DNA from 2 places in the Streptomyces sp. NPDC015131 genome. Region 2 is predicted to be linked to the other one. Evidence: predicted binding sites of a transcription regulator. Region 2 holds the regulator's gene; the other holds the start of a gene.
The links. Region 2 encodes HrcA, which represses chaperone genes, less so after heat shock. Its sites were predicted from a motif close to TTNGCACTCNGNNNNNCNGAGTGCNAA; they were not measured.

Region 1: groES (co-chaperone GroES) is a predicted target of HrcA. The motif match lies at 12,216-12,242, and genes of this name have one in related genera.

The regions. Positions count from the first base shown of each region.
Region 1 is NZ_JBIBVB010000003.1:768,291-783,346, forward strand. It holds gene ACF08D_RS14650 (hypothetical protein) at 107-610, shown strand; gene ACF08D_RS14655 (GuaB3 family IMP dehydrogenase-related protein) at 684-1,808, opposite strand; gene guaB (IMP dehydrogenase) at 1,958-3,460, opposite strand; gene ACF08D_RS14665 (sigma-70 family RNA polymerase sigma factor) at 3,610-4,197, opposite strand; gene ACF08D_RS14670 (response regulator transcription factor) at 4,431-5,042, opposite strand; gene ACF08D_RS14675 (WhiB family transcriptional regulator) at 5,433-5,753, shown strand; gene ACF08D_RS14680 (LysR family transcriptional regulator) at 5,921-6,814, opposite strand; gene ACF08D_RS14685 (MOSC domain-containing protein) at 6,895-7,560, shown strand; gene ACF08D_RS14690 (SDR family NAD(P)-dependent oxidoreductase) at 7,748-8,521, shown strand; gene ACF08D_RS14695 (hydroxyacid dehydrogenase) at 8,795-9,859, shown strand; gene groL (chaperonin GroEL) at 10,014-11,642, opposite strand; gene groES (co-chaperone GroES) at 11,760-12,068, opposite strand; gene ACF08D_RS14710 (polysaccharide deacetylase family protein) at 12,320-13,267, opposite strand; gene ACF08D_RS14715 (SAM-dependent methyltransferase) at 13,350-14,549, shown strand; gene ACF08D_RS14720 (hypothetical protein) at 14,530-15,056, opposite strand, start outside.
Region 2 is NZ_JBIBVB010000002.1:828,652-843,707, forward strand. It holds gene dnaJ (molecular chaperone DnaJ) at 1-539, opposite strand, end outside; gene hrcA (heat-inducible transcriptional repressor HrcA) at 540-1,556, opposite strand; gene ACF08D_RS09440 (MBL fold metallo-hydrolase) at 1,727-2,449, shown strand; gene ACF08D_RS09445 (DUF3097 domain-containing protein) at 2,494-3,294, shown strand; gene hemW (radical SAM family heme chaperone HemW) at 3,330-4,571, opposite strand; gene ACF08D_RS09455 (SpoIIE family protein phosphatase) at 4,630-6,684, opposite strand; gene ACF08D_RS09460 (AMP-dependent synthetase/ligase) at 6,944-8,833, opposite strand; gene lepA (translation elongation factor 4) at 9,215-11,086, opposite strand; gene rpsT (30S ribosomal protein S20) at 11,295-11,561, shown strand; gene holA (DNA polymerase III subunit delta) at 11,814-12,800, opposite strand; gene ACF08D_RS09480 (hypothetical protein) at 13,057-13,302, opposite strand; gene ACF08D_RS09485 (ComEC/Rec2 family competence protein) at 13,325-15,056, opposite strand, start outside.

The DNA of each region.
Region 1 (15,056 bases), on a different contig from region 2:
TGCGCGCCCGTCAGTGCGGCCTGTTAGTCTCCGGGCCTCACTTACGCAGGCTTTATGTGCCCAGGTGGCCATGGGTCTGTACCGTTTTCAGGGGGGATTTCCCAGCATGAGCCAGCCCGTTCAGCCGCCGCCCGGCAACCCGTTCGCCGGTGGCCCGGCCGGTGGTCCGGCCGCCCCGTACCAGCCCGCCCCGGCGCCGGCCCCCGCGCGGAACAACGTCGCGCTCGGCCTGGTGGCGGCGCTCGTGGCCGCCCTGGTCGCCGCCGTCGCGTACGGCGCGATCGGCGGCGCCATCGAGCGCGAGATCGGGTACGCGGCGATCGGCGTCGGCTTCCTCGTGGGCTTCGCCGCCGCCAAGGCCGGCGGCCGCAACCCGGCCCTGCCCTTCGTCGCCGCGGCCCTGTCCGTCGGCGCCGTCTACCTCGGCCAGCTCATCGCCGTCGCGGTCATCATCAGCAACACCCTCGGCGGGTCCGCGCCCGAGATCCTCATGGAGGACTTCGGCTCGCTGACCGACCTGTGGAAGGAGACCGCGGACGGCATGTCCTACGTCTTCCTCGCCATCGGCGCCGTCGCCGCCTTCGGTGGCGCCAAGAAGGCCAACGGCTGACGCCCCGCCGCCACGCACGCGTGAAGGGCCCGCACCGTCACCGGTGCGGGCCCTTCTCGTGGACGGCGGCGCGTCAGCGCTTGTGCGTGGCGTCCGCGACCGTGACCTCGACGCGCTGGAACTCCTTGAGCTCGCTGTAGCCCGTGGTGGCCATCGCCCGGCGCAGCGCGCCGAAGAAGTTCATCGACCCGTCCGGCGACTGCGACGGGCCGGTCAGGATCTCCTCGGTCGTCCCGACCATGCCGAGGTCGACCAGCTTGCCGCGCGGCACGTCCTCGTGGACGGCCTCCATGCCCCAGTGGTGGCCCTTGCCCGGCGCGTCGGTCGCCCGCGCGAGCGGCGAGCCCACCATCACCGAGTCGGCGCCGCAGGCGATGGCCTTGGGCAGGTCGCCGGACCAGCCCACGCCGCCGTCCGCGATCACGTGCACGTACCGGCCGCCGGACTCGTCCATGTAGTCCCGGCGGGCGGCGGCGACGTCCGCCACGGCGGTCGCCATCGGCACCTGGATGCCCAGGACGTTACGGGTGGTGTGCGCGGCGCCGCCGCCGAAGCCGACCAGGACACCGGCCGCGCCCGTACGCATCAGGTGCAGGGCGGCCGTGTAGGTGGCGCAGCCGCCGACGATGACCGGGACGTCCAGCTCGTAGATGAACTGCTTCAGGTTCAGCGGCTCGGCCGCGCCCGAGACGTGCTCGGCGGAGACGGTGGTGCCGCGGATGACGAAGATGTCCACCCCGGCGTCGACCACGGCCTTGGAGAACTGGGCGGTGCGCTGCGGGGAGAGCGCGGCGGCGGTGACCACGCCCGAGTCGCGCACCTCCTTGATGCGCTGCCCGATCAGCTCCTCCTGGATCGGGGCGGCGTAGATCTCCTGCAGACGGCGGGTGGCGTTCGCCTCGTCCAGCTCGGCGATCTCGTCCAGCAGCGGCTGCGGGTCCTCGTACCGCGTCCACAGACCTTCGAGGTTCAGCACGCCGAGGCCGCCGAGCTGCCCGATGCGGATGGCGGTCGCCGGGGAGACCACCGAGTCCATCGGAGCGGCCAGGAACGGCAGCTCGAACCGGTAGGCGTCGATCTGCCAGGCGATCGAGACCTCCTTCGGGTCCCGGGTGCGCCGGCTCGGTACGACGGCGATGTCGTCGAACGCGTACGCCCTGCGGCCGCGCTTGCCGCGCCCGATCTCGATCTCAGTCACGATGTGTGGCCTTTCCCTCTACGTCTGCGCCTACCAGTATCCCCGACACACGCGGGAGGGGCGGTCCCGTCCGAATACGGGACCGCCCCTCCACGCGCGCGTGGGCCGCTTCCTGCCGTGCCGCCGGCCCTGCTGCCGGCTGCTCGCGGCTACTTGCGGCTGTAGTTGGGCGCCTCGACGGTCATCTGGATGTCGTGCGGGTGGCTCTCCTTGAGGCCCGCGGAGGTGATCCGGACGAACCGGCCCTTGGCCTCCATGTCCGCGACGGTGGCCGCGCCCACGTAGCCCATGGTCTGGCGCAGGCCGCCGACGAGCTGGTGCAGGACGTTGGCCAGCGGGCCGCGGTAGGGCACCTGGCCCTCGATGCCCTCGGGCACGAGCTTGTCGTCGGAGGCGACCTCGGCCTGGAAGTAGCGGTCCTTCGAGTACGACCGGCCCTGGCCGCGCGACTGCATGGCGCCGAGCGAGCCCATGCCGCGGTACGACTTGAACTGCTTGCCGTTGATGAAGAGCAGCTCGCCGGGCGACTCCTCGCAGCCCGCGAGGAGGCTGCCGAGCATCACGGTGTCGGCGCCGGCGGCCAGCGCCTTGCCGATGTCGCCCGAGTACTGCAGCCCGCCGTCGCCGATCAGCGGGATGCCGGCGGGCCTGGCCGCGAGCGAGGCTTCGTAGATGGCGGTGACCTGCGGGACGCCGATGCCGGCGACGACGCGGGTGGTGCAGATGGAGCCGGGGCCGACGCCGACCTTGATGCCGTCGACACCGGCGTCGATCAGGGCCTGGGCGCCGTCACGGGTGGCGACGTTGCCGCCGATCACGTCGACGTCCACGCTGGACTTGATCTTCGCCATCCAGCCGAGGGCGTTGCTGCTGTGGCCGTGCGAGGTGTCGACGACCAGGAAGTCCACTCCCGCGCCGGCCAGCGCCTGGGCCCGCTCCAGGGCCTCGGGGCTGGCGCCGACGGCGGCGCCGACGAGGAGGCGGCCCTCCTTGTCCTTGGCGGCGTTGGGGTACTTCTCCGCCTTGACGAAGTCCTTGACGGTGATGAGGCCCTTGAGGATGCCGGCGTCGTCGACCAGCGGCAGCTTCTCGATCTTGTGGCGGCGCAGCAGCTCCATGGCGTCCACGCCGGAGATGCCGACCTTGCCGGTGACCAGCGGCATCGGCGTCATGACCTCGCGGACCTGGCGGGTGCGGTCGCTCTCGAAGGCCATGTCGCGGTTGGTCACGATGCCGAGGAGCTTGCCCGCGGGGTCGGTCACGGGGACGCCGCTGATGCGGAACTTGGCGCAGAGGGCGTCGGCCTCGGCGAGCGTCGCGTCCGGGTGGACGGTGATGGGGTCGGTGACCATGCCGGACTCGGAGCGCTTGACCAGGTCGACCTGGTTGACCTGGTCCTCGACGGAGAGGTTCCGGTGCAGCACGCCGACACCGCCGAGGCGGGCCATCGCGATCGCCATGCGGGACTCGGTGACCTTGTCCATCGCCGCCGAGAGCAGCGGGATGTTCACCCGTACGTTGCGCGAGATGCGGGACGAGGTGTCGACCGCGTTGGGGAGCACCTCGGAGGCCCCCGGCAGCAGCAGCACGTCGTCGTAGGTCAGCCCGAGTGTCGCGAACTTCTCGGGCACTCCGTCGACGTTTGCAGTCATGACACCTTCCCCATATGGCCTTGATCGGTGCGGATGTCCATGCTAACGGCCTGCGGGCGTGTCTCATTCCACGAGCAAGATCACCCGGAAGTTTTGGACGTTCACACGGACGGCCCACACCGTCCCGCGCCGGCCGGGACCGGCCGGGCTCACTGCTCGGCGAGCGCCCGCAGCCGGCTGAGCGCGCGATGCTGGGCGACCCGGACCGCGCCCGGCGACATGCCCAGCATCTGGCCGGTCTCCTCGGCCGTGAGGCCCACGGCCACCCGCAGCACCAGCAGCTCGCGCTGGTTCTCCGGGAGGTTGGCGAGGAGGCGCTTGGCCCACTCGGCGTCGTCGCTGAGCAGGGCCCGCTCCTCGGGGCCCAGCGAGTCGTCGGGCCGCTCGGGCATCTCGTCCGAGGGCACGGCGGTGGAGCCGGGGTGGCGCATCGCGGCCCGCTGGAGGTCGGCGACCTTGTGGCCGGCGATGGCGAAGACGAACGCCTCGAACGGGCGGCCGGTGTCCCGGTAGCGCGGCAGGGCCATCAGCACGGCGACGCAGACCTCCTGGGCGAGGTCCTCGACGAAGTGGCGCGCGTCGCCGGGCAGGCGGTTCAGCCGGGTGCGGCAGTAGCGCAGGGCGAGCGGGTGGACATGGGCCAGGAGGTCGTGCGTGGCCTGCTCGTCGCCGTCGACCGCACGGTGGACGAGTGCGCCGATGGCCCCATGGGCCCGGTCCGCCTCGTTGTCGCGCATCGGTCCATGGTGCCTTGGCGGTCGCTCGTCCGCGGCACCGCGTCCACTCTTGTGCACCGAAGCGTTATGAGCAGGTGCGCCGGACGTCATCTCCTGCGCCCTCCCCTCCCGCTCGATCGACTCGTCCCCGAGGAACTCCACCCTTCAAGGATGCGGCATCCGCGGGGAAACGGATATCGGGCCTCCACCGCCCCGTCCGCCGGCCGGCGGACGGGATCGGTACGGTCATGCTCCTAGCGCACCAGGCCCCAGCGGAATCCGAGCGCGACGGCGTGCGCCCGGTCCGAAGCGCCCAGCTTCTTGAAGAGCCTCCTGGCGTGCGTCTTGACCGTGTCCTCGGAGAGGAACAGCTCACGGCCGATCTCCGCGTTGGAACGGCCGTGGCTCATGCCCTCCAGCACCTGGATCTCGCGTGCGGTGAGGGTGGGGGCGGCGCCCATCTCGGCCGAGCGCAGCCGGCGCGGGGCGAGCCGCCAGGTCGGGTCGGCGAGGGCCTGGGTGACCGTGGCCCGCAGCTCGGCGCGCGAGGCGTCCTTGTGCAGGTAGCCACGGGCACCGGCGGCGACGGCGAGCGCCACGCCGTCCAGGTCCTCGGCGACGGTGAGCATGATGATGCGGGCGCCGGGGTCCGCCGAGAGCAGCCGGCGCACGGTCTCCACGCCGCCCAGTCCGGGCATGCGTACGTCCATCAGAATCAGGTCCGAGCGGTCCGCGCCCCAGCGGCGGAGGACTTCCTCGCCGTTGGCCGCGGTCGTCACGCGCTCGACGCCGGGCACCGTCGCGACGGCGCGGCGGAGCGCTTCTCGGGCAAGCGGGGAGTCGTCGCAGACGAGGACGGATGTCATGGCCGTCCTCCGCAGCTGATGCGCGTCACCTTGAGCCTCCAGGCTGGTTACGAATCGTCACCTGTGCGGTTGACGCCCCCGGACACCTGCCCGAGCGCTTGTTCTCTCAACCGCCTCCGCACTCTCAACGACGGTCACTCGAAAGAGTTACGGGCTCGACCTCCCCCTTCGGCACTCTACGTGAGGGAGCGCGTACGGAGGAGAGCGGCGCCGGTCACCGCACCTTCACCCAGAGCTATGCCCCATTTAGCGGCTTTTCCTTCACTTTGTCGGTGTCTGTGGCTAGATTCGCAATGAGTCATATTTACATCTACTTAGACAGTAGTTGTACGGTCGTGGCTGTATCAGCCCACTCACCCGCTCAGTACCGGAACCAAGGGGACATGCGCCATGGCAGATTTCTCCCGCCTTCCCGGACCCAACGCCGACCTGTGGGACTGGCAGCTGCTCGCGGCCTGCCGGGGGGTCGACAGTTCGCTCTTCTTCCACCCCGAGGGGGAGCGTGGCGCGGCGCGGAGTGCGCGCGAGAACTCGGCGAAAGAGGTCTGCATGCGGTGCCCGGTCCGCGCGGAGTGCGCGGCCCACGCACTGGCCGTGCGGGAGCCCTACGGCGTATGGGGCGGCCTCACCGAGGACGAGCGCGAGGAGTTGATGGGACGAGCCCGCAACCGTCTCGTCACGGCGTCGTCGGGGAGCCCGGCCCGCACCTGAGGGACAGACCCGAAGCCATCTGAAGGAACGTTTCTTCACAGATGTTTCCGCGCGCGGAACGGTGGCCACGCGTGCGTGGCCACGGACCGGGGGGGCGGGAGAACACGGACCGGGTGCGCGGGAGGGCACGGCCCGGGGCCCTCGGGGGCGGCCGAGGGCCCCGGCGGTCAGGCCAGGGCGGCGGCGCGGGTGAGCTGGTCGAGGGTGGCCTCGACGGCCGGCACCTTGGCGAGGTCCGGAAGGGTGAGGGCGACGATCTCCCGCTCGACGGCCGGTTCCAGCGCGACCGTACGGGCACCCCGGGGGCGCACCGAACGGATGGCCAGTTCGGGCAGGACCGCGACCCCGAGGCCGGCGCCGACCAGGCCGACCACCGCCGGGTAGTCGTCGGTCGCGAAGTCGATGCGCGGGGCGAACCCGGCGGTCTCGCACACCTCGACCAGCTGGCGGCGGCAGCGGGGGCAGCCGGCGATCCAGGACTCCTCGGCCAGCTCGCCGATGGCGACGGCCTCGGCGTCCGCGAGCCGGTGCCCCTCCGGGACGAGGCCGATCAGGCGGTCGGCGAGCAGCGGGCGGACGACCAGGTCGTCCCACTCCGCGACGGCCGGGCGGTAGCGGAAGGCGAGCGCCACGTCGCAGTCGCCGTCGCGCAGCATGCCGACCGACCGGGGCGGCTCGGCCTCCACCAGGGAGACCCGGGTGCCGGGGTGGGCCGCGCGGAGGGCGGCGAGCGCGGTGGGGACCAGCGTCGAGCTGCCGCTGGGGAAGGACGCGAGCCGCACCCGGCCGGCCCGCAGGCCCGCGATGGCGGCGATCTCCTCCTCGGCGGCGGTGAGGCCCGCGAGGATGCCCGAGGCGTGCCGGACGAGGGCCTCGCCGGCCTGCGTGAGGCGCATCTCCCGGCCCGTACGGATCAGCAGCGGGGTGCCGGCGGACGTTTCGAGCGCCTTCATCTGCTGGCTCACGGCGGGCTGGGTGCAGCCCAGTTCGCGCGCGGCGGCGGAGAAGGAGCCGGTGGCGGCGACGGCGCGGAGGACACGCAGGTGTCGGGCTTCGATCACCCTTCGACTATAAGGCTCGCTTGGAGCGGGCGCGAAATATCAGGTGGTCGCTTTGAGCGTACGCCCGTTAGCGTGACGTCATGCGAGTTCTCACCGTCAATCTGGGCCGGCCGAAGGCCGCCGATTTCACCGACGCGCCGGGTGGCACGACCGGTATCGACAAACGTCCGGCCGAAGGGCCCGTACGGGTGGCCGATCCGGGGCCGAAGGGCGAGGGCGGGAGCGGCGTGGCCGGGGACGCGGTGTGCGACCTGCGCCACCACGGCGGGACCCATCAGGCGGTGTACGCGTTCGCGCGCGAGGACCTGGATGTCTGGGAGGCCGAGCTGGGGCGCCCGCTGGCCAACGGCTCCTTCGGGGAGAACCTCACCACCGCCGGGCTGGACGTGAACGCGGCGCTCGTCGGCGAGCGCTGGCGGATCGGCGGCGCGGTGCTGGAGGTGGCCTCCGGACGGATCCCGTGCCGGACGTTCGGGGGATGGCTGGCCGAGCGGGGCTGGGTGAAGCGGTTCATCCGGCAGGCCGCGCCGGGCGCGTACCTGCGGGTGGTCGAGCCGGGCGAGGTGTGCGCCGGGGACGCCGTGGAGGTGGTGCACCGGCCGGACCACGAGGTGACGGTCGGGCTGGCCTTCCGGGCGGTGACGCTGGAGCGGGAGCTGCTGCCGGGCGTCCTGGCGGCGGGTGACGCGCTGGACCCGGAGTGGCGGGAGACGGCGCTGAAGTACGCGGCCCGGCAGGCTTCCTGACGGGCGGCCGACGGCGGACCGGGCGCCGGACCGGCGCCGGACCGGGGGCGGACCGGGGGCGGACCGGCGCCGGACCTGTCGCCGGACCGGGGGCGGATCCTGACACTCCGTACATGTACGGTCGTCCGCCTCCCCCTCCCTGTGGACCGCGCACGGGGTTGTCCGCGCGGGGCACTACCGTGCGCGTATGACGACTGCACTGATCACAGGCGCGACGGCGGGAATCGGGGCCGCCTTCGCGCGGCGGCTGGCGGCGGACGGCCACGACGTGGTGCTGGTGGCCCGGGACGTGAAGCGGCTGCGGGACCAGGCGACCGAGCTGCACGACCGGCACGGGATCGAGGCGGAGGTGCTGGCCGCCGACCTGTCCGGGGAGGACGGCATCGCGGCCGTGGAGGCCCGGCTCTCCGACCCCCGGCGGCCGGTCGATCTGCTCGTCAACAACGCCGGGTTCGGCAACAAGGGCCGGTTCCTGGACGTGTCGATGGCCGACGAGCTGAAGATGCTGAAGGTGCACTGCGAGGCGGTGCTGCGGCTGACGTCCGCCGCGACCGCGTCGATGCGGAAGCGCGGCCGGGGCGGTGTGGTCAATGTGGCGTCCGTGGCGGCGTTCGTGCCGCGCGGCACCTACGGGGCGTCGAAGGCGTGGGTGGTGCAGTTCACCCAGGGCGCCGCGCGCGACCTGGCGGGCAGCGGTGTGCGGCTGATGGCGCTGTGCCCGGGCTTCGTCCGGACCGAGTTCCACGAGCGGGCCGGGATGGGCACGGACAACATCCCGGGCTGGATGTGGCTGGACGCCGACAAGCTGGTCGCCGCCGCGCTGGCCGACCTGTCCCGGGGCCGGACGCTGTCGGTGCCCGACCCGCGCTACAAGGCGCTGATGGGCGTGGTGAAGCTGGCGCCGCGCAGCCTGCTCGGCGGGGTCAGCTCCCGCGCGGGCCGGAAGTACGGGCCTCAGTGATGACACGGTGACACCACGGTGACGAGGACGGCCCGCCGAGCGGCGTACCCGCCCGGCCCGGCCGCCGCACCGGCCGCCGGCCGGACGGCACGGCCCGGCCACCGCACCGGCCACCGCACCAGCGGGCGGACGCGGGCCGCGCCGGGCGGCTCGCGCCCTTGACTTCGCCCGGGGGCGGCTCGATCATCGCGGCCACACCCTCCGCCGGCGCGGGGCGGCCCGCCCGCCGGCAGCGCCGGGCGAGGCCCGTACGTGAGGAGCGCAGGTTCCGCCATGCACCACGCCACCGATCGTGCCCCCGGTACCCCGCCCTCCGGGCGCCCCTCCGGGCGTCCCGCCGTGCTCCTGGCCATGGGGCCGGGCATCGCGGGGCGCCTGCTCACCGACGACCACCGCGCCCGCCTCGCCGCGCTGGCGCGCACCGATCCGCACCTGGTCGCCCACGACCTGGCCGCCCCCTCCCCCGTGGTCGCGGCGGCGCTCGCCGAGGCGGAGGTGCTGCTCACCTGCTGGGGCGCGACGCCGCTGACCCCGGACGTCCTGGACCGGGCGCCCCGCCTGCGCGCCGTCGTCCACGCCGCCGGATCGGTCAAGCACCATGTCACGGACGCCTGTTGGGAGCGCGGGATCAGGGTGGCGTCGGCCGCCGGGGCCAATGCCCTGCCGGTCGCCGAGTACACCCTCGCCGCCGTCCTGATGGCGGGCAAGCGCGCCTTCCGCGCCGCACGGCGGTACGCGGAGCTGCGCGCCGGCCACGACTGGCTGCGGGAGCTGGCGGACAGCGGCAACCACCGCCGTACGGTCGGCATCGTGGGCGCCTCCCGGATCGGCCGCCGGGTGATCGAGCTGCTGCGCCCCTTCGACCTGCGGGTGCTGCTGTACGACCCGTACGTCACCCCCGCCGACGCCTCCGCGCTCGGGGCCGTGCCCGCCGCCCTGGACGAGTTGTGCGCCCACGCGGACATCGTGTCCGTACACGCCCCGCAGCTTCCGTCGACCCGCCATCTGATCGGCGCCCCGCAGCTGGCGCTGATGCGGGACGGCGCGACGCTCATCAACACCTCGCGCGGCTCGCTGGTCGACGAGGCCGCCCTGCTCCCGCACCTCGTCTCGGGCCGTCTCGACGCCGTGCTGGACGTCACCGACCCCGAGGTGCCGGCGGCCGACTCGCCGCTCTACCGCCTGCCCAACGTGCTGCTGACCCCGCACATCGCGGGCTCCCTCGGCAGTGAGCTGCACCGGGTGGCGGACCACGCGCTGGACGAGCTGGAGCGGTACGCGAAGGGGGCGCCGTTCGCCGAGCCGGTGCTGCCGCAGGAGCTGGGCCGCTCCGCGTAACCGCTCCCCGGCCGGACCGGCACCCCGGCCGCGTAGGAGCACCGGCCGCCGGACCGGCACCCCGGCCGGACCGGGACCCGGGCCGACGTCGTACAACACCGAGGCCCGGTGCCCCCGCGACGGGGGCACCGGGCCTCGGAACGCTCGGCAGGCGTCAGTGGGAGTGGCCGTGACCGTGGCCGTGGCCCGCGTCCGCCGGCTCCTCCTCCTTCTTCTCCACGACCAGGGTCTCGGTCGTGAGCAGCAGGGAGGCGATGGAGGCGGCGTTCTCCAGGGCGGAGCGCGTGACCTTGACCGGGTCGATGACGCCGGCCTTGATCAGGTCGCCGTACTCGCCGGTGGCGGCGTTGAAGCCCTGGCCCTTGTCGAGCTCGGCGACCTTGGAGGTGATGACGTAGCCCTCCAGGCCGGCGTTCTCGGCGATCCAGCGCAGCGGCTCGACGGCGGCGCGGCGGACGACCGCGACACCGGTGGCCTCGTCGCCGGTCTTGTCCAGGTTGCCGTCGAGGATCTTGACGGCGTGGACCAGAGCGGAGCCACCACCGGAGACGATGCCCTCCTCGACCGCGGCGCGGGTCGCGGAGATGGCGTCCTCCAGACGGTGCTTCTTCTCCTTCAGCTCCACCTCGGTGGCGGCGCCGACCTTGATCACGCACACGCCGCCGGCCAGCTTCGCGAGGCGCTCCTGGAGCTTCTCGCGGTCCCAGTCGGAGTCCGTGGTCTCGATCTCGGACTTGATCTGCGCGACGCGGCCCTGCACGTCCTCGGACTTGCCACCGCCGTCGACGATGGTGGTGTCGTCCTTGGTGACGGTGACGCGGCGGGCGGTGCCGAGCACGTCCAGACCGGCCTGGTCGAGCTTGAGGCCGACCTCCTCGGCGATGACGGTGGCGCCGGTGAGGGCGGCCATGTCGCCGAGCATCGCCTTGCGGCGGTCGCCGAAGCCGGGGGCCTTGACCGCGACGGCGTTGAACGTGCCGCGGATCTTGTTGACGACCAGGGTCGACAGGGCCTCGCCCTCGACGTCCTCGGCGATGATCAGGAGCGGCTTGGAGGAGCCGGCCTGGATGACCTTCTCCAGCAGCGGGAGCAGGTCGGTGATCGCGGAGATCTTGCCCTGGTGGATCAGGATGTACGGGTCGTCGAGGACGGCCTCCATACGCTCCTGGTCGGTGACCATGTACGGGGACAGGTAGCCCTTGTCGAAGGCCATGCCCTCGGTGAAGTCGAGCTCCAGGCCGAAGGTGTTGGACTCCTCGACGGTGATGACACCGTCCTTGCCGACCTTGTCCATCGCCTCGGCGATGAGCTCGCCGACCTGCTGGTCCTGCGCGGAGAGCGCGGCCACGGCGGCGATGTCGGCCTTGTCGTCGATCGGGCGGGCCGTGGCGAGCAGGTCGTCGGAGACGGCCTTGACCGCGGCGTCGATGCCCTTCTTCAGGGCGGCCGGGGAGGCGCCGGCGGCGACGTTGCGCAGACCCTCGCGGACCAGGGCCTGGGCCAGGACGGTGGCGGTGGTGGTGCCGTCACCCGCGATGTCGTTGGTCTTGGTCGCCACCTCCTTCACCAGCTGGGCGCCCAGGTTCTCGTACGGGTCCTCGATCTCGACCTCGCGGGCGATCGTGACACCGTCGTTGGTGATGGTCGGCGCGCCGAACTTCTTGTCGATGACGACGTTGCGGCCCTTGGGGCCGATCGTCACCTTGACGGTGTCGGCAAGCTTGTTGACGCCGCGCTCAAGGGCGCGACGGGCGTCCTCGTCGAACTTCAGGATCTTCGCCATGGGAGCGATTCAGCCCTCTCGAAAACTCTGGTTGACGAACCGCGCCCCTCGCCGCCCGGCAATGTGTCATCAGCGGGGGCCAGGGGCGCGGCTCAGAAAAGCATTCTGCTCAGTGAATTACTTCTCGACGATCGCGAGCACGTCGCGAGCCGAGAGGACGAGGTACTCCTCGCCGCTGTACTTCACCTCGGTGCCGCCGTACTTGCTGTACAGCACGATGTCGCCGGTCTTGACGTCGAGCGGCAGGCGCTCGCCGTTCTCGAAGCGGCCCGGGCCAACGGCCAGGACGACGCCCTCCTGGGGCTTCTCCTTGGCGGTGTCCGGGATGACCAGGCCAGAGGCGGTGGTCTGCTCGGCGTCGAGCGGCTGGACCACAATGCGGTCCTCGAGCGGCTTGATGGCAACCTTGGAGCTGGTGGTCGTCACGATCCGACCTCCCCCTTCGGAGATCTCACGGGGTCATGTTGTCTGAGGTGGCGACCAGGTCGATCCGTCGTCGCGGGTGCCGGACCTGCCCGTCGCTGTGTTGGCACTCTCCTGCGGGGAGTGCCAGAGCCGAGACTATGACCGCGATTAGCACTCGGTCAAGCGGAGTGCCAATTCACCGCCCGGTCGTGGCGTCCGCGAGCCGTCCGCCGGCCGTCCGGCGGCCGTCCGGCGGGGGCCGATGGAGGTGCTCAGACGTAGTCCTCCAGCTTGGCCACGGCGTATCCCTTGGCCGTGACGACGTCCATCACCTGCCGGATCATGTCCGCCATGGAGCCGTTCCAGTCCTGCCGGCCGCGGAAGTGGGTCAGGATGATGTCGCCGGGGTGCAGGTCCCGGTCCCACTCCCGCCACTCCATGTGGTCGGGGAACGCCTCGGCCGCCCACAGGGGCACCGCCTTCACCCCGCACGACCGGGCGGCGCGCAGGGTGTCGGCGTTGTAGTTGCCGTAGGGCGGGCGGAAGAGCGGGGGCCGCTTGCCGTACCGCTTCTCGATGACGTCCTGCTGGCCGCAGATCTCGCGCTTCTGCTCCGCGTACGAGAGGGCGGGCATGTAGCGGTGGTTGAGGGTGTGGTTGTGCAGGGCCACGCCCCGGTCCTGCATCCGCTTGAAGTAGCCGTAGTCCTCCTTGACCAGGTAGTCGCTGAGGAAGGCGCTGTAGGGGATGCCGAGTTCGTCCATCATCCGCAGCAGCTCGGGGTCCTTGTCCGCGCCGTCGTCGATCGTGAGGAACACGATCCGGTCCTTGGTCGGCACGGTGGTGAAGACGGGCGGCAGGGTGGGGTCGCCGACCCCGAAGCCCTTGCGGAAGGTGATGTGCGGCTTCTCGGCGGCGGCCGGGGGCGGGGGCGCGGCGAGCGGGGTGGCGCGCAGGCCCCACTTCTTCGCGGCGAGGGCGCGGGCGGCCTGGGCGCGCCGGACCTTCTCCACGTACGCGGTGAGGGCCGCGGCGGCGTCGGGGGGCCGCTGGGGCTGCTGTCCCGCCGCGGGCCCGGCCGCGCCGCCGCCCGCTCCGGCCGGTCCGTCCCGGTCGCCGTCCGCGGCGCAGCCGGAGCCGATCGCCGCGACCACCAGGGCGGCGAGGAGGACCCGCGCCCGCTTGCTTACCGTTTGACCTTTTTGTCGTACTAGCTGCATGGCGCCGCATCCTGTCAGCGCGCCGCCCCGTCCCCCGGGCGACACCGCCGCCGGGCGCGCACCATCCCCCGGCTGGCCCACAATGGGCCGGGTGACCGATCTCGCCGCCTTCTCCGCGCTCCTCACCGACGAGGGCCAGGCCCTGCTCACCACCCTGCGCGACCACACCCCCGCGCAGGAGCTGGCGGTGGTCTCCCGGCTCCGCCGCGACCACCCGGCCGAGCTGGTCACGGCGGCGGCCGGGCAGGCCCGGCTGCGGCAGCGGGCGGTGGCCAAGTTCGGCGAGCGGGACGCGCACCGCATGTACTTCACGCCCGGCGGGGTCGAGCAGTCCACCCGCCGGGCGGTCGCCGAGCACCGCGCCGCCGCCTTCGCCCGCCTCGGCGTGCGCAGCGTGGCGGACCTGTGCGGCGGGGTCGGCGGCGACGCGATCGCCTTCGCCCGCGCCGGCATCCGGGTGCTGGCGGTGGACCGCGACCCGCTGACCGCCGAGGCGGCCCGCGCGAACGCCGCCGCGCTGGACCTGGCCGGCCTGATCGAGGTGCGCTGCGCCGATGTGACCGAGGTGGACACCTCCGGGTACGACGCCGTCTTCGTGGACCCGGCGCGGCGCGGCGGCCGGGGGCGGATCTTCGACCCGGAGGCGTACTCCCCGCCGCTGTCCTGGGCCGTGGAGGCGGCCCGCCGGGCGCCGGTCGCCGCGCTGAAGATCGCCCCGGGCATCCCGCACGAGACGGTCCCCCGGGACGCGGCGGCCGAGTGGGTCTCGGACGGCGGCGACGTGAAGGAGGCCGTGCTGTGGTTCGGCACCCGCCCCGGCACGGTCACCGCCACCCTCCTGCCCGGCCCGCACACCCTCACCGGGCGCGGACTGCCCGACCCCCCGGTCCGCCCGGTCGGCCGCTACCTGTACGAGCCGGACGGCGCCGTGGTCCGGGCGCACCTGGTCGCGGAGGCCGCCGAGGAGCTGGGCGGCGGCCTGATCGACGGGACGATCGCGTACGTCACGGCCGACGAGCCGCGCTCCACCCCGTACGCCACCGGCTACGAGATCACCGACGAGCTGCCGTTCAACCTCAAGAAGCTGAAGGCCCTGCTGCGTGAGCGGGAGGTGGGCACCCTCACCGTGAAGAAGCGGGGCTCGGCGGTCGAACCGGAGGAGCTGCGCCGGAAGCTGAAGCCGAAGGGGCCGAACGCGGCGACGGTCTTCCTCACCCGGGTGGCCGGAGCGCCGGCGATGCTGGTCGGCCGGCCGCTGCCCGTCAGCCCCGCCGGGGCGTGACCGGCGGCGCCAGGGCCAGCACCAGGCGCCGGTGGCCGACGGCCGTGAAGGCCCCGATCAGACCGCTGATCCAGAGGACGAGCCCGTCGCCCATGGCCAGGGCCACCTCGGCGTAGGTGGTCTCCCCGGGGCGGGCCGAGGCCGGGACGGCGAACGACAGCCACAGGCCGCCCGCGCACTGCGCGAACGCGAGCAGCAGCCACGCCAGGCTCAGGCCCGGCGCCCGCAGCCCCGGGTCGCGGACCGGCGCGGGGTCGAGGGCCGCCCACGCGCGCGCCCGGTCGCGGGCCGTGCGGTCGTGGCGCACGCCCAGCACGACGGCGACGACGAGCGGGGCCAGGACGGCCAGCCCCAGGCAGACCAGCAGGGCGGCGGCGACCACCGTCAGCGGGTCCTGCGGCTGCTGGAACCAGCCGACGCTCCCGGTGACCATGCGCACGCCCACCACCAGTCCGGCCAGGGTCAGCAGCCAGTACGCCAGCCTCCGGCCCCCGATGACGCTCCGGC
Region 2 (15,056 bases):
TGGCCCAGGAAGGACCGGGTGACCTGGGAGACCTCGCCCCGGCCGCGGCACATGTCGCAGGTCTGGGCCGACGTGCCGGGCGCGGCGCCCTCACCGGAACAGGTGGTGCAGACGACGGCCGTGTCGACCTGGATGTCCTTGGTGGTGCCGAAGGCCGCCTCCTGGAGCTCGACCTCCAGCCGGATCATGGCGTCCTGGCCGCGGCGGGTGCGCGAGCGGGGGCCGCGCTGGGACGCCGTACCGAAGAAGGCGTCCATGATGTCGGAGAAGTTGCCGAAGCCGCCCGCGCCGAACCCGCCCGCGCCCCCGGCGCCGCCGGACGCGGACAGCGGGTCGCCGCCGAGGTCGTAGACCTGCTTCTTCTGCGGGTCCGACAGCACCTCGTAGGCGGCGTTGATCTCCTTGAACCGCTCCTGGGTCTTCGGGTCCGGGTTGACGTCCGGGTGCAGCTCGCGGGCGAGCCGCCGGAACGCCTTCTTGATCTCGTCCTGGGACGCGTCGCGGCGCACGCCGAGTACGGCGTAGTAGTCCGTGGCCACTTACGACTCCGCCAGGATCTGTCCGACGTAACGTGCCACTGCGCGTACCGCTCCCATCGTTCCGGGGTAGTCCATGCGGGTCGGTCCGACCACGCCGAGTTTGGCGACTGCCTCGTCGCCCGAACCGTAGCCGACCGCGACGACGGACGTGGAGTTGAGGCCCTCGTGGGCGTTCTCGTGCCCGATGCGTACGGTCATGGCCGAGTCCGTGGCCTCGCCGAGCAGCTTCAGGAGCACCACCTGCTCCTCCAGCGCCTCCAGCACCGGCCGGATCGTCAGCGGGAAGTCGTGCCCGAAGCGGGTGAGATTGGCGGTGCCGCCGATCATCAGCCGTTCCTCGGTCTCCTCCACCAGGGTCTCCAGCAGGGTGGCCAGCACCGTGGAGACGGTCCCCCGGTCCTCCGCCTCGAAGGACTCGGGGAGGTCCTGCACCAGCTGCGGCACGTCCGTGAAGCGCCGGCCGACGACACGGCTGTTCAGCCGGGCCCTCAGGTCGGCCACGGACGCCTCGCCGAAGGGCGCAGGGCAGTCGATCATGCGCTGCTCGACCCGGCCCGTGTCGGTGATCAGGACCAGCATCAGCCGGGCCGGGGCCAGCGGCAGCAGTTCCACATGACGCACGGTGGAGCGCGTCAGGGAGGGGTACTGCACGACCGCGACCTGCCGGGTCAGCTGCGCCAGCAGCCGTACCGTGCGGCCCACCACGTCGTCGAGGTCGACGGCGCCGTCCAGGAAGTTCTGGATGGCGCGCCGCTCCGGCGACGACAGCGGCTTGACGCCGGCGAGCCGGTCGACGAAGAGGCGGTAGCCCTTGTCCGTGGGGATGCGGCCCGCGCTGGTGTGGGGCTGGGCGATGAAGCCCTCGTCCTCCAGCACCGCCATGTCGTTGCGCACGGTGGCGGGCGAGACGCCGAGGTTGTGGCGCTCCGTGAGGGCCTTGGAGCCGACCGGCTCCTCGGTGCCCACGTAGTCCTGGACGATGGCGCGCAGCACCTCGAGTCTGCGTTCGCTCAGCATCGCGCGCACCTCCAGCTGACGGTGGTTCGTTCTTCCCGCTTAGCTGGCACTCGCCCTGTCCGAGTGCCAGTGGTCCCCGGCCAGTGTACGGCGCCGGGGTGCGCCCGTAGCAAGGGCGGCCGACCACGCTACCGCGCGACGGCGCTGGTGGTTGCCGATAGCGTCGCGGTATGGACGTCAGTTGGGAAGAGTTCGGATGGGAGCGCCTGGCCGAAGGCGCCGGGCGCCGCAGGCTGCCCGTCTGGGACGCCACCACGGCCCTGGTGGTCGGCGAGGCGGGCGCGCTGCTGTACGACACGGGCGCCACGCTGCGTGAGGGCGCCGCGATCCGGGCCCAGGCCCAGGCGCTGATGGGCGGCCGGAGAGTGACGCATGTCGCACTCAGCCACCCGCATTTCGACCATGTGCTCGGCACGGCCGCCTTCGCCGGGGCGGAGGTGTACGGCGCGGTCGGCGTCGACGCCCTGCTGTCCGGCGGCCGGGACTCGCTGCGGAACGACGCCGTACGGCACGGGGTGGCCGAGGCGGACGCCGTGGAGGCAACCGACGTCCTGGTCGTCCCGCACCACCGGGTGTGCGGCGAGTGGACGATCGACCTGGGCGGCCGGCAGGTGCTCCTGGCGAACGTGGGGCCGGGCCACAGCGGCCACGACCTGGCGGTGCTGGTGCCGGGCCCCCGGCCGGTCGTCCTGTGCGGGGACCTGGTGGAGGAGTCCGGCGACCCCCAGGCCGGGTCGGACGCCGTCCCCTCGCGCTGGCCGGCCGCGCTGGACCGGCTCCTGGAGCTGGGCGGCGAGGACGCCCTGTACGTGCCGGGGCACGGGGCCGTGGTGGACGCCGCCTTCGTCCGAGCCCAACGCGACGAGCTGGCCCGGCGGTTCGGCGTGTCGTAGCGCGGGGTGTCGCGGCGTCCGGCGGATGTCGTAGCGTCTGGCGGATGCGCAGCTACCAGCCCGATCTGACGCCTCCGTGGAAGAAGTCCGCACCCGTCCCCGAGGTGCCCGCCGACCTCGATCTGGTGGTGGAGGAGGTGGGTACCGGCTTCTGCGGCGCGGTGGTCGGCTGCGAGGCCGGCACGGTGACGCTGGAGGACCGCTTCGGCAAGCACCGGGTCTTCCCCCTCGAACCGCGCGGCTTCCTGCTGGAGGGACGCCCGGTGACGCTGGTGCGCCCGCCGTCGGGGCCCGCCCGCCCGACGCGCACCGCCTCCGGCTCGATCGCCGTACCGGAGGCACGCGCGCGTGTGGCCCGCGCGGGGCGCATCTATGTCGAGGGGCGCCACGACGCGGAGCTGGTGGAGCGGGTGTGGGGCGACGACCTGCGCGTCGAGGGCGTGGTCGTGGAGTACCTGGAGGGCGTCGACGACCTTCCGGCCGTCGTCCGGGACTTCGGCCCCGGGCCGGACGCCCGTCTCGGCGTCCTGGTGGACCACCTGGTGCCCGGCTCCAAGGAGTCCCGGATCGCCGCCTCGGTGACGGACGCCCACACCCTGGTCGTGGGGCACCCGTACATCGACGTCTGGGAGGCCGTGAAACCCGCGTCGGTCGGCATCCCCGCCTGGCCCACCGTGCCGCGCGGCCAGGACTGGAAGAAGGGCGTCTGCCGCGCGCTGGGCTGGCCGGACAACACGGGCGCCGCCTGGCAGCACATCCTGTCGAAGGTCACGTCGTACAAGGACCTGGAGCCGGCGCTGCTGGGCCGGGTCGAGGAGCTGATCGATTTCGTGACGGCACCCTAGGGGGTGTCCCGGGCGGGACCCGGCGGGTCAGTCGGTCAGTCGGTCAGGTCCCGCACCACCGCGTCGGCGAGCAGGCGGCCCCGCAGCGTCAGGACGGCGCGCCCCTCCGCGTAAGGACCGGGGTCCAGGAGCCCGTCCCTTACCGCCCGCCCGGCGGCGGCCAGGCCCGCGGGCTTCAGGAGACCCAGGGGGCACCCCTCCCGCAGGCGCAGCTCCAGCAGGACCCGCTCGACCCGCCGGTCCTCCTCCGACAGCAGCTCGCGCCCCGCGCCCGGCGAGCGCCCGCCGGCCAGCGCGGCGGCGTACGCGCCGGGGTGCTTCACGTTCCACCAGCGCACGCCCCCCACATGGCTGTGCGCCCCGGGGCCCGCGCCCCACCAGTCGGCGCCGCGCCAGTACAGCTCGTTGTGCAGGCAGCGCCCCGCGTCCGAGGTGGCCCAGTTGGACACCTCGTACCAGTCGAAGCCCGCCGCCGACAGCCGCTCCTCGGCGATCAGGTACCGGTCGGCGTGGACGTCGTCGTCCGTCATCGGCACCTCGCCCCGCCGAATGCGGCGCGCCAGCCGGGTGCCCTCCTCGACGATCAGGGCGTAGGCGCTGACGTGGTCCGGGCCCGCGCCGATCGCCGCGTCGAGCGAGGCGCGCCAGTCGTCGTCGCTCTCCCCGGGCGTGCCGTAGATCAGGTCGAGGTTGACGTGCTCGAAGCCCGCCGCCCGCGCCTCCGCGACGCACCGCTCGGGGCGGCCGGGGGTGTGGGTGCGGTCGAGCACCTTCAGGACGTGCTCGCGGGCGCTCTGCATGCCGAAGGAGATCCGGTTGAAGCCGCCCGCCCGCAGCTCCTCCAGGTAGGCGGGGCCGACCGACTCCGGGTTCGCCTCGGTGGTGATCTCCGCGTCGTCCGCGAGCCCGAACTCCTCGCGGACCGCGCCGAGCATCGCCACCAGGTCGGCGGCGGCGAGCAGCGTGGGCGTCCCGCCGCCGACGAAGACCGTGCGGACCGGGCGCGGGTCGTCGCCGAGCACCTTCCGCGCGAGGCGCACCTCGTCCGCCAGGGTCGCCGCGTAGTTGTCCCGGGAGGCGAGGACGCCGCCGCTGCCGCGCAGCTCGGTGGCGGTGTAGGTGTTGAAGTCGCAGTAGCCGCAGCGGGTCGCGCAGTACGGCACGTGCAGATAGAACCCGAGCGGCCGCTCGCCGGCCCCGAGCAGGGCGGACGCGGGCAGCGCGCCGTCCTCGGGCATGGGCTCACCATCGGGCAGTACGGAAGGCATACCGCCCATTGTCCGTCACCGCGGCGGTTGCCCGGCGTCCGTACCGTGCCGGGGCGACCGGCGGCCGTCACCGGGGCAGCGGCCGGGCCTGGAGGACCAGCAGCGCGAGGTCGTCCCGTACGGGCGCCTCGCCGAAGGCGTGGACCGCCCGCCGGATGCGGTCGGCGACCTCAGGAGCGGGCAGGCCCGCGCAGCCGGCGAGCGCCGCGGCCAGCCCGTCGCCGTCGTCGAACATCCGGCCCGTACGGGAGCGGCGCTCGGTGACGCCGTCGGTGACGCACAGCAGGGTGTCGCCGGGCGCCAGGTGGAACGTGTGGCTCTCGTACCGGGCGTCGTCCACCACGCCCAGCAGCACCTGCGGCGTGGCGGCGGGCGTCACGGTGCCGTCCGGGCGCAGCAGCAGCGGCAGGGGGTGCCCCGCGCAGGCGAGGGTGCACCGGGCGCCGCCGCCGTCCTCCGGCGCGAGCGGCACCAGCTCGCCGTACAGCAGCGACAGGAACCGGGACTGCGGCTGCGCCGGGGGCGGTCCGCCCGGCAGCTCCCCGGCGGCGGCGACCATCGACGCGGCGGCCTCCGCGGCCTCGGTGGCGTCGTCGAGCAGCAGCCGGTTCAGCCGGTCCAGGACGTGGCCGACCTGGTGGTCCTCGCGGGCCAGCAGCCGCAGCCAGGGGCGGGCGAGGCCGGTGACCACGGCCGCCTCGGGGCCGCTGCCCTGGACGTCGCCGAGCATGAAGCACCAGCGGCGCGCCCCGGGGCCCGCCTGGAAGACGTCGTAGAAGTCGCCGCCCGCGAGCCCGTCGTCGCTGGGCTCGTACACCACACGGCTCTCGACGCCGGGGATCTGGGCGACCTGGCTGGGCAGCAGACCGCGCTGGAGCACCCGGCTGATGGTGACCTGGCGGGTGTAGCGGCGGGCCGCGCCGATGGCCAGGGCGACCCGGCGCGCGAAGTCCTCCACCAGGGTGGTGACCGCGCCGGGGATCCTGGCCCCGCCGCGCCTGCCGAGCATCAGGGTGCCGAGCGCGTGGCCCCCGACGACGAGCCGGTACGCCAGGGCGGTGCCCCGCTCACAGGTGCTCGTGGCGTTCCCGGTGCGGACGGTGTTCCCGGCGTTCGCGGTACGGCCGGTGTTCCCGGTGCGGCCCTCGGGCTGGGCGTTCTTGCCAGGGGGCCGGCCGGGGCCGGCCGGAGGGGCCTGCCGGGCCGCCACCGGCCAGGGGACGGGCACCGGGCCGGTGCGGGGCGGCTCCGGCATCCCGGGCGGCTCCTTCTCCAAGACCGAGCGCAGCGGTTCGAGTGCCGACTCGTCGGCGTGCCACACCCGGGCGAGCCGCGGGGCGCCGCCGGCCGCCCCGCCGTCGCCCTCCAGCCAGAAGGCGCACCAGTCGGCCAGGCGCGGCACCAGGAGCTGGCCGGCGAGCGCGGCGACCAAGTCCTCGTCGAGCTGCCCCGCCAGCAGGTCGGACGCCTCCGCGAGGAACGACAGCGCCCCGCGCCCCGCCCACTCGTGGTCGTCGCGCACCACCCGACGCGGTGCCGGGGCGAGGATCTCGGCGGCGCGCAGCTCGCGCCGGAGGGCCGGCTCGGGGCCCGGCACCGGGCAGGTGTCCCAGCCGTCGAGGGGGAGCCGGGCCCAGACGGTCTTGAGGCCGGGCCGGTAGGTGATGCCCCAGCACTCGGCGAGGGCGGCGACGAGCTGGAGCCCGCGACCGTACTCGTCCAGGCCGTCCCCGTCGTCCGGGTGCTGGTGCTCGTGGCGGACGGTCCTGGTGGGGTGGTGGTCGGAGACCTCCAGGACGAGCGCGGCGGGCCGGCCGCCGGCCGGGTCCTCCAGCCGGAAGAGCAGGTCGACGGTGGTCCCGGCGTGGACGACGGCGTTGGTCACCAGCTCGCCGGCCACCAGGACGGCGTCGTCGGCGACCCGCTCGGTGATGGTCGCGGCGGCGGGCAGCGCGAGGCCGGTCCAGTCGGCGAGCGCGGCCCGGACGAAGCGGCGGGCGGCGCCGGGCGCGAGCGGGTTGCCGGGCAGGCTGGTGCGCGCGACGGAGTGCCCCGGAGGCGGCTGGTGGGGCGGCAGCAGCAGTTCTCCGGTGGTCGCGCGCTGTGTCGGTAGGGACCCCACGTGCGGCTCCTCGTCGGCTCCTGGGTCGGCTCGTCGTCGGACACCGACAGGGTGACAGATCGAGCACGCCCATAAGCACCGAGTCATCCAACTCGCCCATACGGAAAGCCGTGGGCGGCGCACCGCCCACGGCTTTCCGTGCCTTCCGGGTCTGCCCGGCCTTCCCGGCCGTCCGTGCCTTGCCGGCTTCCCCGGCCTTCCCGGCCTTCCCGGCATCCCGGCGGTCCGGGCTCACCCCGCCCGTCTGCCGCGGCGGGGGTCAGTCCTCCCGGGCGCCCGCGTACATCTCGTCGATCAGGTGCCGGTACTCCCGCTCCACCACCGGGCGCTTCAGCTTGAGGCTCGGGGTCAGCTCACCGTGCTCGATGTCCAGGTCGCGCGGCAGCAGGCGGAACTTCTTGAGGGTCTGCCAGCGCTGGAGCCCCTCGTTCAGCCGGTCGACGTACCCCTGGACGAGCCGCTGCGCCTCGGGGGTGGCGACGACCTCGGCGTACGACTTGCCGCCCAGGCCGTTCTCCTCCGCCCAGCCGAGGATCGCCGGCTCGTCCAGCGCGATGAGGGCCGTGCAGTAGTTCCGGTCGGCGCCGTGGACGAGGATGTTGGAGACGAACGGGCAGACAGCCTTGAACTGGCCCTCCACCTCGGCGGGCGCGATGTACTTGCCGCCGGAGGTCTTGATCAGGTCCTTCTTGCGGTCGGTGATCCGGAGGTAGCCGTCCGCGGACAGCTCGCCGATGTCGCCGGTGTGGAACCAGCCGTCCGGCTCCAGGACCTCCGCCGTCTTCTCCGGCAGGCCGTGGTAGCCCTCCATGATCCCGGGGCCGCGCAGCAGGATCTCGCCGTCGTCGGCGATCCGCACCTCGGTGCCGGGCAGCGGCTTGCCGACGGTGCCGGTGCGGTAGGCCTCACCGGGGTTGACGAAGGACGCCGCGCTGGACTCGGTGAGGCCGTAGCCCTCCAGGATGTGGATGCCCGCGCCGGAGAAGAAGAAGCCGATCTCGGGCGCGAGGGCCGCCGAGCCGGAGACGGCGGCGCGCAGCCGGCCGCCGAAGGCGTCGCGGAGCTTGGAGTAGACCAGCGCGTCGGCGACCTTGTGCTTGGCGTTCAGGCCGAAGGGGACGGTCGCGTTGCCGGTGCGGCGGAAGTTGTCCTGGCTGGTCCTGGCGTACTCGCGAGCGACCTCAGCGGCCCACTTGAAGATCTTGTACTTGGCGCCGCCGCCGGCCCGCGCCTTCGCGGCGACCCCGTTGTAGACCTTCTCGAAGATGCGCGGCACGGCGGCCATGTAGGTCGGCTGGACGACCGGCAGATTCTCGATGATCTTGTCGACGCGGCCGTCGACGGCGGTGACGTGCCCCACCTCGATCTGCCCGGAGGTCAGCACCTTGCCGAAGACGTGCGCCAGCGGCAGCCACAGGTACTGCACGTCGTCCGCCGTGACCAGGCCGGTCGCGGCGATGGCCCTGGCCATGTACGACCAGTTGTCGTGTGGCAGCCGTACCCCCTTGGGGCGGCCGGTGGTGCCCGAGGTGTAGATGAGGGTGGCGAGCTGGCCGGGGGTGATCGCGGCGACCCGGTCCTTGACGGCGTCGGGCTTCTTCTCCAGGTACGCCCGGCCCCGCTCCTCCAGCTCCGCGAGGGAGAGGACGAAGCCCTCCGGGTCGGCGGCGTCCTCCTCGACCCCGGTGGCGTCGAAGACGACCACATGGGCGAGGTGCGGCAGGTCGGCGCGGCGCTCGCGGGCCTTGGCGAGCTGCTCGGCGTCCTCGGCGATCAGTACCCGGCTGCCGGAGTCGGCCAGGATGTACGCCGACTCCTCGGCGTTGGTCTGCGGGTACACGGTGGTGGTGGCCGCGCCGGCGCACATCACGCCCAGGTCGGCGAAGATCCACTCCACCCGGGTGGCGGAGGCGAGGGCCACCCGCTCCTCCGGCTGGACGCCCAGGTCGATCAGGCCGGCCGCGACGGCGAAGACCCGCTCGGCGGCCTGGCCCCAGCTGAGCGACCTCCACTCGTCGGGGCCCTGGCCCGAGGGGGCGGGGACCGGGTGGCGGTAGGCCTCCGCGTCGGGAGTCCTCGCCACGCGTTCGAGGAAGAGGTGCGCCACGGAGGGCGGGCGGTTCTCGATCAGGGTCTGGGTGTCGCTCACGACGTCCTCCGGGCGGCTTGCGGCAGGGCTGCACGACGGGATGATTGTTTAACTGGCGAGTAACCCTCGGGCGGCTTCAGGTTAGAGCGCCATGGTCCGCCACGTAAGAGGCTGCGGCCCGGTGGTTCATACCCGGTTCATAACGACTGGCGCGCGGCCCGCCGTTCCCCGCCGTACTCCCGGGAAACCCCCAGGACCTGCCCGGAACCCACCCACGACCCGTCCGGAATCCGCCCGGGACCACCCCACGCCCCGCCCGGCATCCGCCCGGTGCCCGCTCCGGACGGTGCTCCGGGCCCCGGGCGTGCTCCGGGCCCCCGGACGCGCTCCGGACATGCGAAGGCGCCCGTCCGGGACCGGACGGGCGCCACGCGGGCACCGCTACTTCTTGCCCTTGCCGCCGGCGGAGTCGTCGCTGGACAGCACCGCGATGAAGGCTTCCTGGGGAACCTCCACGGAACCGACCATCTTCATCCGCTTCTTGCCCTCCTTCTGCTTCTCCAGCAGCTTCCGCTTACGGGAGATGTCACCGCCGTAGCACTTGGCGAGGACGTCCTTGCGGATGGCGCGGATGGTCTCGCGGGCGATGACGCGCGAGCCGATGGCCGCCTGGATCGGCACCTCGAACGCCTGCCGCGGGATGAGCTCGCGCAGCTTGGCGACCAGCCGTACGCCGTACGCGTAGGCCGCGTCCTTGTGGGTGATGGCGGAGAAGGCGTCGACCTTGTCGCCGTGCAGCAGGATGTCGACCTTGACGAGGCTGGACGCCTGCTCGCCGGTGGGCTCGTAGTCGAGGGAGGCGTACCCGCGGGTCTTGGACTTCAGCTGGTCGAAGAAGTCGAAGACGATCTCCGCGAGGGGCAGGGTGTAGCGGATCTCGACCCGGTCCTCGGAGAGGTAGTCCATGCCGAGGAGCGTGCCGCGGCGGGTCTGGCACAGCTCCATGATCGAGCCGATGAACTCGCTGGGCGCGAGGATCGTCGCGCGGACGACCGGCTCGTACACCTCGCTGATCTTGCCCTCGGGGAACTCGCTCGGGTTGGTCACCGTGTGCTCGGTGCCGTCCTCCATGAGGACCCGGTAGACCACGTTCGGCGCGGTGGCGATCAGGTCCAGGCCGAACTCGCGCTCCAGCCGCTCGCGGATGACGTCGAGGTGCAGCAGGCCCAGGAATCCGACGCGGAAGCCGAAGCCGAGCGCGGCGGACGTCTCCGGCTCGTAGACCAGCGCGGCGTCGTTGAGCTGGAGCTTGTCGAGGGCGTCGCGCAGCTCGGGGTAGTCGGAGCCGTCCAGCGGGTAGAGGCCCGAGAACACCATCGGCTTCGGGTCCTTGTAGCCGCCCAGTGCCTCGGTGGCGCCCTTGTGCAGGGTGGTGATCGTGTCACCGACCTTGGACTGCCGGACGTCCTTCACACCCGTGATCAGGTAGCCGACCTCGCCCACGCCGAGCCCGTCCGCCGGGAGCATCTCGGGCGAGTTCGTCCCGATCTCCAGCAGCTCGTGGGTGGCGCCGGTGGACATCATCCGGATGCGCTCGCGCTTGTTGAGCTGGCCGTCGATGACACGGACGTAGGTGACGACACCGCGGTACGAGTCGTAGACCGAGTCGAAGATCATCGCGCGGGCGGGGGCGTCGGCGACACCGACCGGCGCCGGGACGTCCTTGACCACCCGGTCGAGCAGCGCCTCGACGCCGAGACCGGTCTTGGCCGAGACACGAAGGACGTCGTCGGGCTCGCAGCCGACCAGGTTCGCCAGCTCCTCGGCGAACTTCTCCGGCTGGGCGGCCGGAAGGTCGATCTTGTTGAGCACGGGCACGATGGTGAGGTCGTTCTCCATCGCCAGGTAGAGGTTGGCGAGCGTCTGCGCCTCGATGCCCTGGGCGGCGTCGACGAGCAGGATGGTGCCCTCGCACGCGGCCAGGGACCGCGACACCTCGTAGGTGAAGTCGACGTGACCGGGGGTGTCGATCATGTTGAGGATGTGCGTGCTGCCCTGGCCGGGCCCCTCGGTGGGGGCCCAGGGCAGACGCACCGCCTGGGACTTGATCGTGATGCCGCGCTCGCGCTCGATGTCCATGCGGTCGAGGTACTGAGCGCGCATCTGCCGCTGCTCGACCACACCGGTCAGCTGGAGCATCCGGTCGGCAAGGGTCGACTTGCCGTGGTCGATGTGCGCGATGATGCAGAAGTTGCGGATCAGTGCCGGGTCGGTACGGCTCGGCTCGGGCACGTGGATAGGGGTCGCGGGCACGCAGGGTCCTGATTCTCGAGACGCCGGGCGTCTCTGCTCGGGTCGACGTCGGATCGATACGTAGGTTCCATGGTCCCACGGACGGGGACGGGCACTCGGTTTGGGCCACTCGGAGAGCGGCTGCTAGCCTGGGCAGCTGTGTCTCGTGGCCCTCTCATCCTCGGGGCACACCTCAGAGAAATCCTTACGAACCTGAAAAGGCTCATTCGTGGCGAACATCAAGTCCCAGATCAAGCGGAACAAGACCAACGAGAAGGCGCGCCTGCGCAACAAGGCCGTCAAGTCGTCGCTCAAGACCGCGATCCGCAAGGCCCGTGAGGCTGCCGCCTCGGGTGACGTCGAGAAGGCCACCGTGGCCGCTCGCGACGCCTCCCGTGCGCTCGACAAGGCCGTCTCGAAGGGTGTCATCCACAAGAACGCCGCCGCCAACAAGAAGTCGGCGCTGGCCACCAAGGTTGCCTCCCTCCAGGGCTGAGCCGCTCTTGATTTGATCGCCGGGCGGGACTCAGCGGGCCCTCTCTTCCGCTCCTGACCGGCACCCCGGGTTCGTACGCGGCCTGCGTTCGCCACGCGGGTACGAGCCCACCGGTACCACCCGAAGGCCCCGGCCCCCGGTTCTTCCCCAGAACCGCGGGCCGGGGCCTTCGCCGTACGGGCGCCCCGCCGGGGGCCCAGGCCCCCGGCCGGTCAGCGGCCTTCAGCGGCTTTCAGCGGTCTTCAGCGGTCTTCAGCGGCGGGAGCGGGCCGCGCGCGCGATGGTGACGACCGCCTTCTCCAGCGCGTACTCGGGGTCGTCGCCGCCGCCCTTGACGCCCGCGTCCGCCTCGGCGACCGCGCGCAGGGCCACGGCCACCCCGTCCGGCGTCCAGCCCCGCATCTGCTGGCGGACCCGGTCGATCTTCCACGGCGGCATGCCGAGCTCACGGGCCAGGTCAGCGGGGCGCCCGCCGCGCGCCGACGACAGCTTGCCGATCGCCCGCACTCCCTGCGCCAGGGCGCTGGTGATCAGCACGGGCGCGACGCCCGTCGACAGCGACCAGCGCAGCGCTTCCAGTGCCTCGGCCGCCCGCCCCTCCACCGCCCGGTCGGCGACATTGAAGCTGGAGGCCTCGGCGCGGCCCGTGTAGTACCGCCCGACCACCGCCTCGTCGATGGTGCCCTCGACGTCCGCGACCAGCTGCGACACCGCCGAGGCCAGCTCGCGCAGGTCGCTGCCCACGGCGTCGACCAGCGCCTGGCACGCCTCCGGAGTCGCCGAACGCCCCAGCGTGCGGAACTCACCGCGCACGAACGTCAGCCGCTCCGCCGGCTTGGTGGTCTTCGGGCACGCGACCTCCCGGGCGCCGGCCTTGCGGGCGGCGTCCAGCAGCGCCTTGCCCTTGGCCCCGCCCGCGTGGAGCAGCACGAGGCTGATGTCCTCCACGGGTGAGCCGAGGTACGCCTTGACGTCCTTGACCGTGTCGGCGGAGAGGTCCTGCGCGTTCCGCACGACCAGCACCTTGCGCTCGGCGAAGAGCGAGGGGCTCGTCAGCTCGGCGAGGGTGCCGGGCTGGAGCTGGTCGGGCGTCAGGTCGCGGACGTCCGTGTCGGCGTCGGCCGCCCGGGCCGCCGCCACCACCTGCTGCACGGCACGGTCGAGCAACAGGTCCTCCTGCCCCACCGCGAGGGTGACGGGCGCGAGGACGTCATCGGTCTGGTTCTTTCTGGTGGCCATCGCCGACCAGCATCGCACGCCCCACTGACACCCGTGTCCGGCCCAGACAGCGCCCGTGCCCCGGGCGGGGGCGGGGCGTCGGCCCGGGCCGGGCGGTCGCCGGGGGGCTGGGGTGTTGCGGCCCGGGCCGGGGCCAGGGACACCGGGCCACCCGGCAGCGGGCCTCCTCGCGGGCCCCGGGGGACGGGGGCGGCGGCCCAGGCCGGGGCGCGCCCGGATGTCACCCTCCGCGCCACACCTCCAAGGCCCGGCGCCGTCAGGGCTCCTCGCGCCAGCCGTCCCAGCGCGCGGCGAACTCGGCCAGTTCGGCGGCCACGAGCCGTCCGGCCGGGTCCTCGACCACCACGAGCCACTGCGCGTCCTCGGCGTCGTCCTCCCCCGCCAGGGCGTCCCGGACCAGCTGGGGTTCCTCCATGATCCCGAAACGCTCCCCCAGCTCCTCGGCGGCCTCCTCGGCCGCATCGCGGTCGGGCAGCACCAGCACATGTCTCACATCGCTCACCGCATCATCTTCCCGCGTGCCGTCACGGCTCCGGTCCCGGCCCCCGGGCGGTGGTGGCGCGCAGCTCCCGGCCGCTTCCGGTGACGGCGATCGCGCCGTGCCGGTCGGTGCTGAGGACCACCGCTCCCCCGGACCGCAGGGCGCCGACCGTACGGGGGGACGGGTGGCCGTACGTGTTGTCGCGGCCGGCCGACACCAGGGCCAGCCGGGGCCGCGCCCGGCGCAGCAGACCCGGGTCCTGGTGGGCCGAGCCGTGGTGGGCGACCTTCAGGACGTCCACCGGTGGCAGGCCCGGGTGCGCCCGCAGCAGGCCCCGCTGCGCGGGAGGTTCCAGGTCGCCGAGGAGCAGCAGCGTCGTACCGCCGCCGGCGCGGACGAGCAGGGTGACACTGGCGTCGTTCGCCCCCTCCGGCGCCGGTCCGCCCGGCAGCGGACCGCCCGGCACCGGTGCGCCCGGCCACAGGACCCGCCAGTCGAGCGGCCCGACCCGGCGGCGCTCGCCGGCTGCCGCGCGGACGACCGGGACACCGGCCGCCGCGGCCGTCCTGCGCACCGCCGCCGCCTGGTCGGGCGGGTCGTCCAGGCCGGTCGTCTGGACCGCCCCGACGGCCCGGCCCCGCAGGACACCGGCGAGGCCCGCCACATGGTCGGCGTGGAAGTGCGTGAGCAGCACCAGCGGGACCCGGCTGACGCCCAGGTCGCGCAGGCACCGGTCGACGAGCCCGGGATCGGGGCCCGCGTCCACCACCACGGCGGTCCCCCGGCCGGCCGCGAGTACCGTCGCGTCGCCCTGCCCGACGTCGCACATCGCGAACACCCAGCCCGGCGGCGGCCAGCCGGTGACGAGCCTGGTCAGCGGCGGTGGCCGCACCACGGCGAGCAGCAGCAGGACGGTGCACCCGCCCGCCAGCCACACCCGGTGCCGTATCTGGCGGGCCCAGACGACCAGCACGGCGGTCGCGGCGGCCAGCAGCAGCCCGCCCGCCCAGCCGCCGGGCCACGCCGTTTCGGCTCCCGGCAGCGCGGCGCCCGCGCGGGCGACGGCCGCGATCCACCCGGCCGGCCATCCGGCGCCGGTGGCGAGCAGCTCGGCCACCGGCCCGGCGACCGGGGCCGCGGCCAGGGCGGCGAAGCCGAGCACGGTCGCCGGAGCCACCGCCAGTTCGGCGAGCAGGTTGCAGGGGACGGCCACCAGGCTGACCCGGGCGGCGAACACCGCGACCACCGGGGCGCACACCGCGTGGGCGGCGGCCGTGGCGGCGAGGGCCTCCGCGATCCGCGGCGGTACCCGGCGGCGGTGCAGCGCGGCGCTCCAGCGCGGGGCGACGGTGAGGAGCGCCCCGGTGGCCAGTACGGACAGGAGGAAGCCGTAACTGCGGGCCAGCCACGGGTCGTAGAGCACCAGGAGCAGCACGGCGGCGGCGAGGGCCGGGAGCAGGGACCTGCGGCGGCCGGTCCCGATGGCCAGCAGGGTGATCAGCCCGCAGGCGGCGGCGCGCAGCACGCTCGGGTCGGGCCGGCAGACCAGGACGAAGGCGAGTGTCAGCGCCCCGCCGAGCAGGGCGGTCGCGCGCAGCGGAATGCCCAGCAGGGGTGCCAGGCCACCGCGTTCGGCCCGCAGGGCCTTCCCCGGTGGGCCGACGAGCAGGAGCAGCACGATCGAGAGGTTGCTGCCGGAAACGGCGAGCAGGTGGGTGAGGTCGGCCGCCCGGAAGGCGTCGTGCAGGTCGGGCGGGATGCGGGAGGTGTCCCCG